Regions from separate parts of the Streptomyces sp. NPDC055103 genome, predicted to be linked through region 2. Evidence: riboswitches for the same ligand, from Rfam matches in the RefSeq annotation. Region 2 holds a riboswitch; the other holds the start of a gene.
What was found. Region 2 has a riboswitch for cobalamin ahead of ACWFR1_RS09635 (ribonucleoside-diphosphate reductase subunit alpha). Riboswitches for the same ligand answer to the same signal wherever they lie in the genome.
Positions count from the first base shown of each region.

Region 1 (7,011 bases), on a different contig from region 2:
CGGTTCTGTAGGTTTCTGACCATGACCACACCCCGCTCCGCATACGACTCCACCCGCCACCCCGACCTCCTGGTCTGGCTCACCGAACGCCAGGCCGCCTTCGAAGGCTGGGCCCGGGAAGCCGGCGGGGGCGTCGACCGGTTCGACTTCTCCGACGCCTCCCTCGACGCCTTGGAAGACCTCGTCAAGGAGTCATTCGCCGAGCCGGAGGAGATCACCGCACAACGCCGCTCCCCCTTCGTCCAGGGTGCCGTGTGGTACATCGGCGAGACCCTGCGCCGACGGCGCGAGGGCTGGGTGTGGAAGTTCGAACCGGACGTCACCTTCGGCCTGCTCCCGGCGTTCTATCCGGAGGTCCCGGACCCCGCGTACCTGGACACCCCCTGCGTCGGCGCACCCGACGCCAAGCCCGGCGAACACTGGTACCCCCTGAACACACTGCGCCGACTCCTCGTCACCGAAGACGAGTTCGACAACCCGATCGACGAACGACTCGTCGGCATGATCGAAGGCTGGTACGACGAAGACGAGGAGGACGACGAGTAACCGGCTGTCGACGCGATCACCAAAGACCCTGCCCAGCAGCCTGCCTGTTCGTCTCACCAGGAGATATCCATGAGGATGTTGATCAACGTTCCGGAGACCGTCGTCGCCGACGCGCTGCGCGGGATGGCCGCCGCACATCCCGAGCTGGTCGTGGACGTGGAACAGCGGATCGTCGTGCGGCGGGACGCGCCCGTGGCCGGGAAGGTCGCGCTGGTGTCCGGGGGCGGGTCCGGGCACGAGCCGTTGCACGGAGGGTTCGTGGGGCCCGGAATGCTGTCGGCGGCGTGTCCCGGGGAGGTCTTCACGTCGCCCGTGCCCGATCAGATGGTGCGGGCCGCGGCGGCCGTCGACAGCGGCGCCGGGGTGCTGTTCGTCGTCAAGAACTACACCGGCGACGTGCTCAACTTCGAGATGGCGGCGGAGCTCGCCGAGGACGAGGGCATCCAGGTCGCGAAAGTCCTGGTCGACGACGACGTGGCGGTGACGGACAGTCTGTACACGGCGGGGCGGCGCGGGACCGGGGGCACCCTGTTCGTGGAGAAGATCGCCGGAGCCGCCGCCGAGGAGGGCGCTCCCCTGGAGCGGGTGGAGGCGATCGCCCGCCGGGTCGACGAGCGCTCGCGGTCCTTCGGGGTCGCGCTGAGCGCCTGCACCACCCCGGCCAAGGGCAGCCCCACCTTCGATCTGCCAGCGGGTGAGCTGGAGTTGGGTGTCGGCATCCACGGCGAGCCGGGGCGCGAGCGGCGCGCGATGATGACCTCTCGGGAGATCGCGGACTACGCCGTCGACGCCGTCGTCGAGGACCTGCGCCCGTCCGGGCCCGTGCTCGTCCTGGTCAACGGCATGGGCGGGACGCCGCTGCTCGAACTGTACGGCTTCAACGCCGAGGTGCAGCGGGTCCTGGGCGAGCGCGGGATTCCCGTGGCCCGGACGCTCGTCGGGAACTACGTGACGTCGCTCGACATGGCCGGCTGCTCGGTCACCCTGTGCCAGGTGGACGAGGAGTTGCTCCGTCTGTGGGACGCGCCGGTGGAGACGCCCGCGCTGCGGTGGGGCCGGTGAGTCACCTTAGGGGAGACGGAGCGGGATACGGAGAGGCAGAGGGAGTGGGACAGGGAGTGGAGGGAGTCGGCATGAGCTTGACGTTCGGTGCGTCGTTCCTGGTGCGGTGGCTGGAGGCGACCGCCGTGGCCGTGGACCGTGAGGCCGACCGGCTCACCGAGCTGGACTCGGCGATCGGCGACGCCGACCACGGCGCCAATCTGAAGCGCGGGTTCTCGGCCGTGGCGGAGCTGCTCGCGAAGGAGCCGCCCGCGACCCCCGGTGCGGCGCTCGTCGCCGCCGGGCGGCAGCTGATCTCCACGGTGGGCGGGGCCTCGGGGCCGCTGTACGGGACGCTGCTGCGCCGTGCCGGCAAGGCGCTGGGCGACGAGGAGCGCGTCGACCGGGAGCGGCTCGCTGAGGCCTTCGGCGCCGGTGTCGCCGCCGTGTCCCAGCTGGGCGGCGCCCAGGTGGGCGACAAGACGATGCTGGACGCGCTCGTCCCGGCCGTGGAGGGTCTGCGGAGCTCCTTCGGGGCGGCGCGCGCGGCGGCCGAGGAGGGCGCGCTCGCGACCGTACCGCTCCAGGCACGCAAGGGCAGGGCCAGCTATCTCGGCGAGCGGTCGATCGGGCACCAGGATCCCGGAGCGACGTCGTCGGCGCTGCTCTTCGCTGAGCTCGCCGAGACGGCTCGCGCGGAGGGTGCCGAGTGAGCGCGGTGAGCGCCACGGCGCCGGTCGGGATCGTGCTGGTCTCGCACAGCGCCGAGGTAGCGGCCTCGGTGGCGGCGCTGGCCCGGGGGCTCGCGGGCGGCGGCGGGACCGCGCCGATCCTGCCGGCCGGCGGGCTTCCCGGCGGCGGTCTCGGGACGAGCGCCGAGCTGATCTGCGAGGCGGCGAAGGCCGTCGACGGCGGCGCGGGGGTGGCGCTCCTGGTCGACCTGGGCAGCGCGGTCCTGACCGTGAAGGCGCTGCTCGCCGAGGGCGACGAGCTGCCGGAGGGCGCCCGTCTGGTGGACGCGCCGTTCGTCGAGGGCGCGGTCGCGGCGCTGGTGACGGCGAGCGCGGGCGGGGATCTCGACGCGGTGGCCGCCGCGGCCTCGGAGGCGTACAGCTATCGCAAGGAGTGAGGGTTTCACCCGGGCGCGGGACACGTCGCACCCCGACTTGATAGGCAAGTGAGCGGTTGCCTATCCTGGGGTCGTGGCCGACGACCTTTTCAAAGCCCTGGCCGACCCCACCCGCCGCACGATCCTCGACGAGCTCGCGGAGAAGTCCGGACAGACACTGTTCGAGATCTGCTCGCGGCTGAGCATGAGGCATCAGCTCGGCATCTCGCGCCAGGGAGTCTCCCAGCACCTCGCCGTGCTGGAGGCCGCCGGGCTCGTCGAGACCAGGCGGGAGGGCCGCTACAAGTTCCACGACCTGAACACGGCCCCCTTGCGGCACATCACCGAGCGGTGGCCCGTGGCCGACGCACCCGGACCGGAGAAGAGCACCCCATGAAGATCCACCTGACCAGCGTCTTCGTCGACGACCAGGCCAAGGCCGAGCGTTTCTACACCGAAATCCTCGGCTTCGTGAAGAAGCACGACGTCCCGCTGGGCGAGACGGACCGGTGGCTGACCGTCGTCTCGCCCGACGAGCCCGCCGGCACCGAGCTCCTCCTGGAGCCCGCCGGTCACCCCGCGGTCAAGTCCTACCGCGACGCGCTCGTCCAGGACGGCATCCCGCTGGCCCAGTTCGCCGTCGACGACGTGCGGGCCGAGCACGAGCGCCTGACCGGCCTCGGCGTCCGCTTCACCCAGGAGCCCCTGGAGATGGGCCCCGTCACGACCGCCGTCTTCGACGACACCTGCGGCAACCTGATCCAGATCGCGACGAAGCCCCAGGTGTAAGCAGGAGTGGCAGGAGTCATGAGCGGGAGTAGCCGTTCCGCGCGTCAGTCGAGGTCGACGTCGGTGCCGGTGCCGGTACCGGTGCCGGTGCCGTGCCGGTGCCGGTGACGGTGTCGAGCACGGCGTCGACCTCGATCTCGACGAGCCATTCGGGGTCGATGAAACGCGAGACCTCGACGAAGGTCGTGACCGGCCGGACCGCCGCGAACCGTTCCCCATGGGCGCGCGCGGCCTCCTTCCAGCGGGTCACGTCGGTCAGCATGACCCGCGTCCGTACGACGTCCTCCGACGAGGCCCCCGCCGCCTTCAGGGCCGCCTCGGCGATGTCCAGACACCGGACGGTCTGCGCGTACACGTCCCCCGGCGCGACGACGCCCCCGTCGTCGCCGATGGGAGCGGTCCCCGCGACCGCGACGTGCGCCCCCTTGCGTACGGCCCGGGAGAACCCGATCTCCGGTTCGAGCGGCGAACCGGAACTGACCGTCCGTCGGCCGTCATCCATCGCTCCGCACCCCTTCACGTTGTGATGTACCTGATCAACGCACTAGTGTCGCAGGGCCTTGGTGTACGGGAAACCGGTGCGGTACCGGTGCGGCCCTCGCCACTGTGATCGGGAGTTCCGGCTCCACACCCGCGGGAGACACCCTCGGGCAAGCCACTGGACCGTCGTGGGATACCGCCTCGGTGTGGGAAGGCGGAGTCGGGACGTATGACCGTCAGCCAGGAGACCGGCCAGGGTGCGTTGTCCATCCACGAGGTGCTGGAGAGGGTCTCCCGACCATGCATATAGCCGAGGGGTATCTGCCCCCCGCTCACGCCGCCGCCTGGGGCGTCGCGGCCGCTCCGTTCATCGTCCACGGGGTGCGCGCGCTCACCCGCGAGGTACGGTCCAACCCCGAGTCCACCCTGCTGCTCGGCGCTTCCGGCGCCTTCACGTTCGTCCTTTCGGCGCTCAAGCTGCCCTCGGTTACGGGCAGTTGCTCGCATCCGACGGGTACGGGGCTCGGCGCGATCCTCTTCCGGCCGCCGATCATGGCGGTCCTCGGGACGATCACCCTGCTCTTCCAGGCCCTGCTGCTCGCCCACGGCGGGCTCACCACGCTCGGCGCGAACGCCTTCTCGATGGCGATCGTCGGGCCCTGGGCGGGGTACGGGACCTACCTGCTGGTGCGCCGGTTCGGCGCGCCGCTGATGGTCGCCGTCTTCTGCGGCGCGTTCGTCGCCGATCTGTCCACGTACTGCGTCACGACCGTGCAGCTCGCGCTGGCCTTCCCTGACCAGGGCAGCGGCGTCATGGGCGCCCTGGCCAAGTTCGGTTCCATCTTCGCCGTGACGCAGATTCCGCTCGCGGTGAGCGAAGGCCTGCTCACCGTGCTCGTGATGCGGCTGCTCACCCAGTCCAGCAAGGGCGAGTTGACCCGGCTGGGCGTCCTGGGCCGGACCGTGACGAAGCGACGCGAGGGGGCGGCTCCGCGATGAGCGTCACCGTCAGCCGGAACACGAAGATCAACGCCCTCCTGCTGCTCGTCGTCGCCGCGCTCGCGGTGCTGCCGCTCGCGCTGGGGCTCGGCGACCACAAGGAGGAGCCCTTCACCGGGGCGGACGCGGAGGCGGAGACCGCGATCACGGAGCTCCAGCCGGAGTACGAACCGTGGTTCAGCCCCCTGTACGAGCCGCCGTCCGCGGAGATCGAGTCGGCGCTGTTCGCCCTCCAGGCGGCGCTGGGCGCCGGTGTCCTCGCGTACTACTTCGGCGTACGGCGCGGACGACGCCAGGGCGAGGCCCGCGCCGCCTTGGCGACGGCTTCGGTAGCCGCAGAGGCGGCTGAGGCTGCCGAGGCCGTTGAGGCCGCCGGGACCTCGGAGACCGCCGGCACCGCAGACGCCGCGAAGGCCGAAGACGGCGCCGCGCACTCCGCCTCGGCGGGCTCCGGTACCTCCGCCGACGGCAAGGACGCGTAGCCGCCCATGCTGCCGATCGACGCGGCGGCGCACAGCAGTCGCTGGCGCCGCCGCCATCCCGTCGAGAAGGCCCTGCTCGGTTTCGGCCTCACACTGTGCGCGGTGTGTCTGCCGCCGTGGCCCGGTGCCGTGCTCGTCGCGGCGGCCACGCTCGTGGTGCTGCTCGGCCCGGCCGGGGTGGCGGGCCGTCAGCTGTGGCGGGCCTTCCGTGTCCCCCTCGGCTTCTGCGTCACGGGAGCGGTGCCGCTGCTCTTCGAGGTGGGTGGGCCGCGCGGGTTCGTGGCTCTCGCGCCGGGCGGCCCCGTCCACGCGGGCGAGCTGCTGCTCCGGACCGCGGCCGCCTCGCTGGGGGTGCTGCTCTTCGCCTTCACGACGCCGGTCTCCGACGTGCTCCCCCGGCTCGTCCGGGCGGGGGTGCCGGCTCCCGTGGTGGACGTGGCGCTCGTGATGTACCGGATCATCTTCCTGCTGCTCGACTCGCTGTCCAAGATCCGACAGGCCCAGGCGGCCCGCCTCGGGCACGCCACCCGGGCGGCCACCTGGCGTTCGCTCGCCGGGCTCGGAGCGACCTCGTTCGTCCGCGCCTTCGACCGGGCGCAGCGCCTGCAGTCGGGGCTCGCGGGGCGGGGCTACGACGGGAACCTGCGGGTCCTGGTCCCCGCCGCCGCGGTCTCCCGCCGGTTCCTGACGGCGGTGGCCGCCCTGCTCTGCGGGCTCGTCGCCCTCACCCTCGTACTCGAAAGGTTCCTGCCGTGACCGCTCCGACGGCCCCTCCACCGGCTCCCTCGACGCCCCCTCCGACTCCCGTCGTGGAGCTGGTGGGGACGGGCTTCGCGTACGAGGACGGGCCCGCGGTCCTGTCCGGTGTCGACTTCGCGGTGCCGGAAGGACGGTCGATCGCGCTTCTCGGGCGGAACGGCAGCGGCAAGACGACGCTGCTGCGGCTGCTCAGCGGCGGGCTGCGGCGCGGCAGCGGGTCGCTGCTCCTGGACGGGACGGAGGTGACGTACGACCGGAAGGGGCTGACCCGGCTGCGGACGACCGTGCAGCTCGTGGTGCAGGACCCGGACGACCAGCTGTTCGCGGCCTCGGTCGGTCAGGACGTGTCCTTCGGCCCGATGAACCTCGGGCTGCCGGAGGAGGAGGTACGGCTCCGGGTGCGGGAGGCCCTGGAGGCGCTCGACATCGTGGCCTTGGAGGACCGGCCGACGCATCTGCTGTCGTACGGGCAGCGCAAGCGGGCCGCGATCGCTGGCGCGGTGGCCATGCGGCCCCGGGTTCTGATCATGGACGAGCCGACGGCCGGGCTCGACCCGCACGGGCAGGAGCGGCTCCTCGACGCCCTCGGGCGGCTGCGCGCGTCCGGGACGACGGTGGTGATGGCGACGCACGACGTGGATCTCGCGCTGCGCTGGGCGGACGAGGCCGCGGTGCTCTCCCCGGCCGGCCTGCGGACCGGGCCGGTCGCCGAGCTCCTCGCCGACGACGCCCTGCTCGACGCGGCGCGGCTGCGGCGGCCGTGGGGCACGACCGTGGCGCGGCTGCTGCGCGCCCACGGGCTGCTCG
Region 1 covers NZ_JBSGTX010000049.1:3,933-10,943, forward strand. The annotation lists gene ACWFR1_RS27285 (hypothetical protein) at 22-546, shown strand; gene dhaK (dihydroxyacetone kinase subunit DhaK) at 616-1,608, shown strand; gene dhaL (dihydroxyacetone kinase subunit DhaL) at 1,680-2,300, shown strand; gene ACWFR1_RS27300 (PTS-dependent dihydroxyacetone kinase phosphotransferase subunit DhaM) at 2,306-2,716, shown strand; gene ACWFR1_RS27305 (ArsR/SmtB family transcription factor) at 2,790-3,092, shown strand; gene ACWFR1_RS27310 (VOC family protein) at 3,089-3,484, shown strand; gene ACWFR1_RS27315 (RidA family protein) at 3,501-3,986, opposite strand; cobalamin riboswitch at 4,029-4,235, shown strand; gene ACWFR1_RS27320 (energy-coupling factor ABC transporter permease) at 4,265-4,963, shown strand; gene ACWFR1_RS27325 (energy-coupling factor ABC transporter substrate-binding protein) at 4,960-5,445, shown strand; gene cbiQ (cobalt ECF transporter T component CbiQ) at 5,452-6,201, shown strand; gene ACWFR1_RS27335 (ATP-binding cassette domain-containing protein) at 6,198-7,011, shown strand, end outside.
Region 1: linked by a shared signal. The riboswitch ahead of ACWFR1_RS27320 (energy-coupling factor ABC transporter permease) and the one ahead of ACWFR1_RS09635 (ribonucleoside-diphosphate reductase subunit alpha) in region 2 are both predicted to bind cobalamin.

Region 2 (7,011 bases):
AGGGAAACAAGGGAACCAAGGGACCATCACGCCCCTGCGGGTGGTTATCGCACTCTGCCTGTTCGCGCCGTTCGTGGCGATGCTCTGGGTGAGTTCGTACGCGAAGGCCGAACCGCTCTTCGCGGGCATCCCGTTCTTCTACTGGTACCAGATGCTCTGGGTGCTGATCTCCACCGCTCTCACCATGATCGCGTACAAGCTGTGGCAGCTGGACCAGCGCGCCCGCAAGGGAGGTGACGCGCGATGAAGGACGTGTCCGGCGTGAACGGCGTGGCACTCGCCGTCTTCATCTTCTTCTTCCTGGCCGTCACGGTCATGGGCTTCCTCGCCTCGCGCTGGCGCAGGGCCGCGAACGAGAACAGCCTCGACGAATGGGGCCTCGGCGGCCGGTCGTTCGGCACCTGGGTGACCTGGTTCCTGCTCGGCGGCGACCTCTACACGGCGTACACCTTCGTCGCCGTACCGGCGGCCATCTACGCGGCGGGCGCGGCCGGCTTCTTCGCCGTCCCGTACACGATCCTGGTGTACCCGCTGATCTTCACCTTCCTGCCGCGCCTCTGGTCGGTCTCGCACAAGCACGGGTACGTCACCACCTCCGACTTCGTACGCGGCCGCTTCGGCTCCAAGGGCCTGTCGCTCGCGGTGGCCGTCACCGGCATCCTCGCGACCATGCCGTACATCGCGCTCCAGCTCGTCGGCATCCAGGCCGTCCTGGACGTGATGGGCGTCGGCGGCGGCGAGACCACGCACTGGTTCATCAAGGACCTGCCGCTGCTCATCGCCTTCGGCGTCCTCGCGGCGTACACGTACTCCTCGGGGCTGCGCGCGCCCGCGCTCATCGCCTTCGTCAAGGACACCCTGATCTACATCGTCATCGCCGTGGCGATCATCTACATCCCGATCAAGCTCGGCGGCTTCGACGAGATCTTCGCCAAGGCCGGCGAGGCCTACGCGCAGACCAACCCGGCGACCGGCAAGCCGCGCGGCACGCTCGTCCCCGGCGAGGCCGGCCAGTGGACGTACGCCACGCTGGCCCTCGGCTCGGCGCTCGCGCTCTTCATGTACCCGCACTCCATCACGGCGACGCTGTCCTCGCGCAGCCGTGAGGTGATCCGCCGCAACACCACGATCCTGCCGCTGTACTCGCTGATGCTGGGCCTGCTCGCGCTGCTCGGCTTCATGGCGATCGCCGCCGGGATCCAGGTCAAGAACGGCCAGCTCGCCATCCCGCAGCTCTTCGAGACCATGTTCCCCGACTGGTTCGCGGGCGTCGCCTTCGCCGCGATCGGCATCGGCGCGCTCGTCCCGGCCGCGATCATGTCGATCGCCGCGGCCAACCTCTTCACCCGCAACATCTACAAGGACTTCATCAAGAAGGACGCGACCCCCGCCCAGGAGACCAAGGTCTCCAAGCTCGTCTCGCTCCTGGTGAAGGTCGGCGCGCTCGCCTTCGTCCTCACCATGGACAAGACGGTCGCGATCAACTTCCAGCTGCTCGGCGGCATCTGGATCCTCCAGACCTTCCCGGCGCTGGTCGGCGGCCTGTTCACCCGCTGGTTCCACCGCTGGGCGCTGCTCGCCGGCTGGGCCGTGGGCATGGTCTACGGCACGGTCGCCGCGTACGGCGTCGCCAGCCCGACCCAGAAGCACTTCGGCGGCTCCTCCGCCGAGATCCCGGGCATCGGCGAGATCGGCTACATCGGCCTCACGGCCTTCGTCCTCAACGTCGTCGTCACGGTCGTCCTGACCTTCGTCCTCAAGGCCGCGAAGGCCCCCGACGGCATCGACGAGACCTCCCCCTCGGACTACACGGCCGACGCGGGCGACGCGCCGGCCCGCGAGGCGAAGCCGGACACGGACCCGCAGGCCGACCCGAAGGTCGGCGCCGGAGCGCACTGAACCGGCGGTACGGACGCGGGGCCCGGGATCTCCACCAGGAGATCCCGGGCCCTTTCCCGTACCTCCTCCGAGGCAGACTGCTCGCATGGACTTCACGATCAGGGCGGTACGGCCCGAGGAGTACGAGGAGCTCGGGGAACTCACCGGGCGGACCTATCTGAACGACGGGCTGCTGCTGCACGGCGAGGACGACTTCTACCTGGCCGTGCTCCGGGACACCGCCCGGCGGGCCCGCGAGGCCGAGGTGCTCGTCGCCGTCGACGAGGACGGCCGGATCATCGGCGGGGTGACCTTCGCCCCCGGCTCCACCCCCTGGGCCGACATCGCCGTCGCCGGCGAGGCCGAGTTCCGGATGCTCGTGGTCGCGCCGGAGGCCCGCGGCAGGGGCGTCGGAGAGGCCCTCGTACGCCACTGCGCGGACCGCGCGCGGGCCGTGCCGGAATGCGCGCGGCTCGTGCTCTCCACGGACGCGAAGATGGTCTCGGCACATCGGATCTACGAGCGGATGGGCTTCGTCCGCACCCCGGAACGGGACTGGGAACCGATCCCCGGCCACTCCCTGCGGACGTACGCCCTGGAGTTCTGACACCGGGAGCCAGGCCCGGGCGACACAACATGTGGGGGGTTCCGCGAGCGGCGCCCCCCACATGTATGCTCGTGCTCGCTGTCGACGCAGGGAAATCCGGCGCGAATCCGGAACTGTCCCGCAACGGTGTGCTTCATACCCATACGCGCGTACGAAGTGAGTCCGAGGACCTGCCGGCAGCGCACCCGGTCCGACCGTTCCGGGTGTCACTGACGTCCGGGCCTCGCGGAGTGGGCCGGTGGACGCGGCGCGCCCGGCGTACGGGCGCCCGCCTGCCCGCCTTCCCCCGCCGCGGCCCCGAGCCGAGCGAGGGAGAGCCCCCACGTGACCATCGCGCCCGCCGATCCGGCCACGGCGATCGAGAGCGACGGACCCGGCACCGTACTGCTGCGGACCCTGACCGATCTCACCGCCGACCTCCCCGACACCGACCCCGGCAAGGTCGCCGCCGCCGCCCTCCGCGGCCGCAGCGCCACGTCGGACGAGGCGGAACTGCGCGAGCTGGCCACCGAGGCGGCCGCCGGTCTGATCTCCGAGGACCCGGCCTACTCCCGGCTCGCCGCCCGGCTCCTGACGATCACCATCGCCGACGAGGCCGCGGGCCAGGGTGCGGTCTCCTTCTCTGCCTCCGTGGCCGTCGGTCACCGCGAGGGTCTGATCGCCGACCGCACCGCCGACTTCGTCGCGCTGCACGCGGACCGCCTGGACGCCACCATCGACCGCGCCGGCGACGACCGCTTCGGCTACTTCGGTCTCCGCACCCTCTTCTCGCGCTACCTGCTGCGCCACCCGATCACCCGCAAGGTGATCGAGACCCCGCAGCACTTCATGCTGCGCGTGGCCTGCGGTCTGGCCGAGGACGAGAGCGTCCGCGCGCTCGACGAGGTCGGCGCCCTGTACGGCCTGATGAGCCGTCTGGACTACCTCCCCTCCTCCCCCACGCTCTTCAACTCCGGCACCCGCCACCCGCAGATGTCCTCCTGCTACCTCCTCGACTCCCCGCAGGACGAGCTGGACTCCATCTACGACCGCTACCACCAGGTCGCGCGCCTCTCGAAGCACGCCGGCGGCATCGGCCTCTCGTACTCCCGCATCCGCGCCCGCGGTTCCCTCATCCGGGGCACCAACGGCCACTCCAACGGCATCGTGCCGTTCCTGAAGACCCTCGACGCCTCCGTCGCCGCCGTGAACCAGGGCGGCCGCCGCAAGGGCGCCGCCGCCGTCTACCTGGAGACCTGGCACGCGGACATCGAGGAGTTCCTGGAGCTCCGCGACAACACCGGCGAGGACCAGCGCCGCACGCACAACCTCAACCTCGCGCACTGGATCCCGGACGAGTTCATGCGCCGCGTGAACGCCGACGCCGACTGGTCGCTGTTCTCCCCCGCGGACGTGCCCGAGCTCGTCGACCTGTGGGGCGAGGAGTTCGACGCCGCCTACCGCGCCGCCGAGGCGAAGGGCCTGGCCCGCAAGACCATGCCGGCCCGTGACCTGTACGGCCGGATGATGCGGACCCTGGCCCAGACCGGCAACGGCTGGATGACCTTCAAGGACGCCTCGAACCGGACGGCCAACCAGACCGCCGAGCCCGGCCACACCGTCCACTCCTCCAACCTCTGCACGGAGATCCTGGAGGTCACGGACGACGGCGAGACCGCGGTCTGCAACCTGGGCTCGGTCAACCTCGGCGCGTTCGTGCGCGACGGCGACATCGACTGGGAGCGGCTCGACGCGACCGTCCGCACGGCCGTCACCTTCCTCGACCGGGTCGTCGACATCAACTTCTACCCGACCGAGCAGGCCGGGCGTTCCAACGCCCGCTGGCGGCCGGTGGGCCTGGGCGCGATGGGCCTCCAGGACGTCTTCTTCCAGCTGAAGCTGCCCTTCGACTCCCCCGCGGCGCGCGCGCTGTCGACCCGTATCGCCGAGCGGATCATGCTCGCCGCGTACGAGGCGTCCGCCGACCTCGCCGAGCGCAGCGGCCCCGTCCCCGCCTGGGACAAGACCCGTACGGCCCGTGGTGTCCTGCACCCGGACCACTACGACGTCGAGCTGAACTGGCCCGAGCGCTGGGCGGCCCTGCGTGCCCGCATCGCGACGACCGGCATGCGTAACAGCCTGCTCCTGGCGATCGCGCCGACGGCGACCATCGCCTCGATCGCGGGCGTCTACGAGTGCATCGAGCCGCAGGTCTCCAACCTCTTCAAGCGCGAGACGCTGTCGGGCGAGTTCCTCCAGGTCAACTCCTACCTCGTCGACGAGCTGAAGCGGCTCGGCGTGTGGGACGCCCAGACCCGGGACGCGCTGCGCGACGCCAGCGGCTCGGTCGCCGGCTTCACCTGGATCCCCGCCGAGGTGCGCGAGCTGTACCGCACGGCCTGGGAGATCCCGCAGCGCGGTCTGATCGACATGGCCGCCGCCCGCACCCCGTTCCTGGACCAGTCGCAGTCCCTGAACCTGTTCCTGGAGACGCCGACGATCGGCAAGCTGTCGTCGATGTACGCGTACGCCTGGAAGCAGGGGCTGAAGACGACGTACTACCTGCGCTCGCGCCCGGCGACCCGGATCGCCCGCGCCGCCCAGGCGTCGACCGCGACCGCCGCGCCCATCCCCCTCCAGCAGGCGACCCCCGACGCGGACGCCCTCGCCTGCTCCCTCGAAAACCCCGAGTCCTGCGAGGCCTGCCAGTAATGAGCTCCACCGAGAAGAAGAACCTGCTCGACCCGGGCTTCGAACTGACCCTCCGTCCGATGCGCTACCCGGACTTCTACGAGCGCTACCGCGACGCGATCAAGAACACGTGGACGGTGGAGGAGGTCGACCTCCACTCGGACGTCGCCGACCTCGCCAAGCTCACCCCCGGTGAGCAGCACATGATCGGCCGTCTGGTCGCGTTCTTCGCGACGGGTGACTCGATCGTCTCGAACAACCTGGTCCTGACGCTCTACAAGCACATCAACTCCCCGGAGGCGCGCCTGTACCTGTCGCGCCAGCTGTTCGAGGAGGCCGTGCACGTCCAGTTCTATCTGACGCTGCTCGACACCTACCTGCCCGACCCGGACGACCGCGCCGCCGCGTTCGACGCGGTCGAGGAGATCCCCTCCATCCGCGAGAAGGCGCAGTTCTGCTTCCGCTGGATGGACTCGGTGGAGAAGATCGACCGCCTGGAGACGAAGGCCGACCGCCGCCGCTTCCTCCTCAACCTGATCTGCTTCGCGGCGTGCATCGAGGGCCTGTTCTTCTACGGTGCCTTCGCGTACGTGTACTGGTTCCGGTCCCGCGGTCTGCTGCACGGTCTGGCGACCGGCACGAACTGGGTGTTCCGCGACGAGACGATGCACATGAACTTCGCCTTCGAGGTCGTGGACACCGTCCGCAAGGAGGAGCCGGAGCTCTTCGACGACGCGCTCCAGCAGCAGGTCACCGACATGCTGAAGGAGGCCGTGGAGGCGGAGCTGCAGTTCGGCCGCGACCTGTGCGGCGACGGCCTGCCGGGCATGAACACCGAGTCGATGCGCGAGTACCTCCAGTGCGTCGCCGACCAGCGTCTCCAGCGCCTCGGCTTCGCCCCGGTCTACGGCTCGGAGAACCCGTTCGCCTTCATGGAGCTCCAGGGCGTCCAGGAACTGACCAACTTCTTCGAGCGCCGCCCGTCCGCCTACCAGGTGGCGGTCGAGGGCTCGGTGGACCTCGACGAGGACTTCTGACCGGTCCGGATCCGGGTACGAGGAAGGGCCCCGCACTCCTGGAGTGCGGGGCCCTTCCTCGTAGGCCGGGGTCAGGCGTTCGGGACGACCTCGTAGCGCGGGGTGCCCTCGGCCATCTGCTTCAGGGCGTCCTTGCGGTCGCGCTTGGAGAGGCGGTCGATGTACAGGTAGCCGTACAGGTGGTCCGTCTCGTGCTGGAGGCAGCGGGCGAAGTAGCCGGTGCCCTGGACCGCGATCGGGTTGCCCTCGGCGTCCTGGCCACGGACCACGGCGTAGTCGGGGCGGGCCAGCTCGGCGTAGGCGGTCGGCACGGACAGGCAGCCCTCGTTGGACTCGTCCAGGTGGCGCCGGTCGGCCGGAAGCTCGTCGAGCACCGGGTTGACGACGACACCGGTGTGCCGGACACCCTCGTCGTCCGGGCAGTCGTAGACGAAGACCTTGAGGTCCACACCGATCTGGTTCGCGGCCAGGCCCACGCCCTCGGCGGCCTTCTGGCTGGCGAACATGTCGTCGATCAGCGCCGCGAGCTTGTCGTCGAACTCGGTGACGTCCTTGCACTCCTTGTGGAGCACGGGATTGCCGACGACCGTGATCGGGCGGGCCGTCCCGCGCTCGCGGTACGCGAGCTCACGCGCCTCGCAGTCCTCCGTGTCGACGACGAACCCGCTGTCGTCGACGATCTCGACGTCGCTGATCTGCCCGTCAGTTTCCTGCTGCGTCATGTCCGGCGCGTGCCTTCCTCGGAACCCCAGTAAACGATCCCGTACAGCCTACGGGCAGCGTCAGCAGACCTCTTCCAGATCCCGCCACTCACGGCTG
Region 2 covers NZ_JBSGTX010000010.1:132,710-139,720, forward strand. The annotation lists gene ACWFR1_RS09620 (DUF3311 domain-containing protein) at 1-247, shown strand, start outside; gene mctP (monocarboxylate uptake permease MctP) at 244-1,899, shown strand; gene ACWFR1_RS09630 (GNAT family N-acetyltransferase) at 1,985-2,485, shown strand; cobalamin riboswitch at 2,551-2,677, shown strand; gene ACWFR1_RS09635 (ribonucleoside-diphosphate reductase subunit alpha) at 2,810-5,176, shown strand; gene ACWFR1_RS09640 (ribonucleotide-diphosphate reductase subunit beta) at 5,176-6,192, shown strand; gene def (peptide deformylase) at 6,264-6,914, opposite strand; gene ACWFR1_RS09650 (tetratricopeptide repeat protein) at 6,975-7,011, opposite strand, start outside.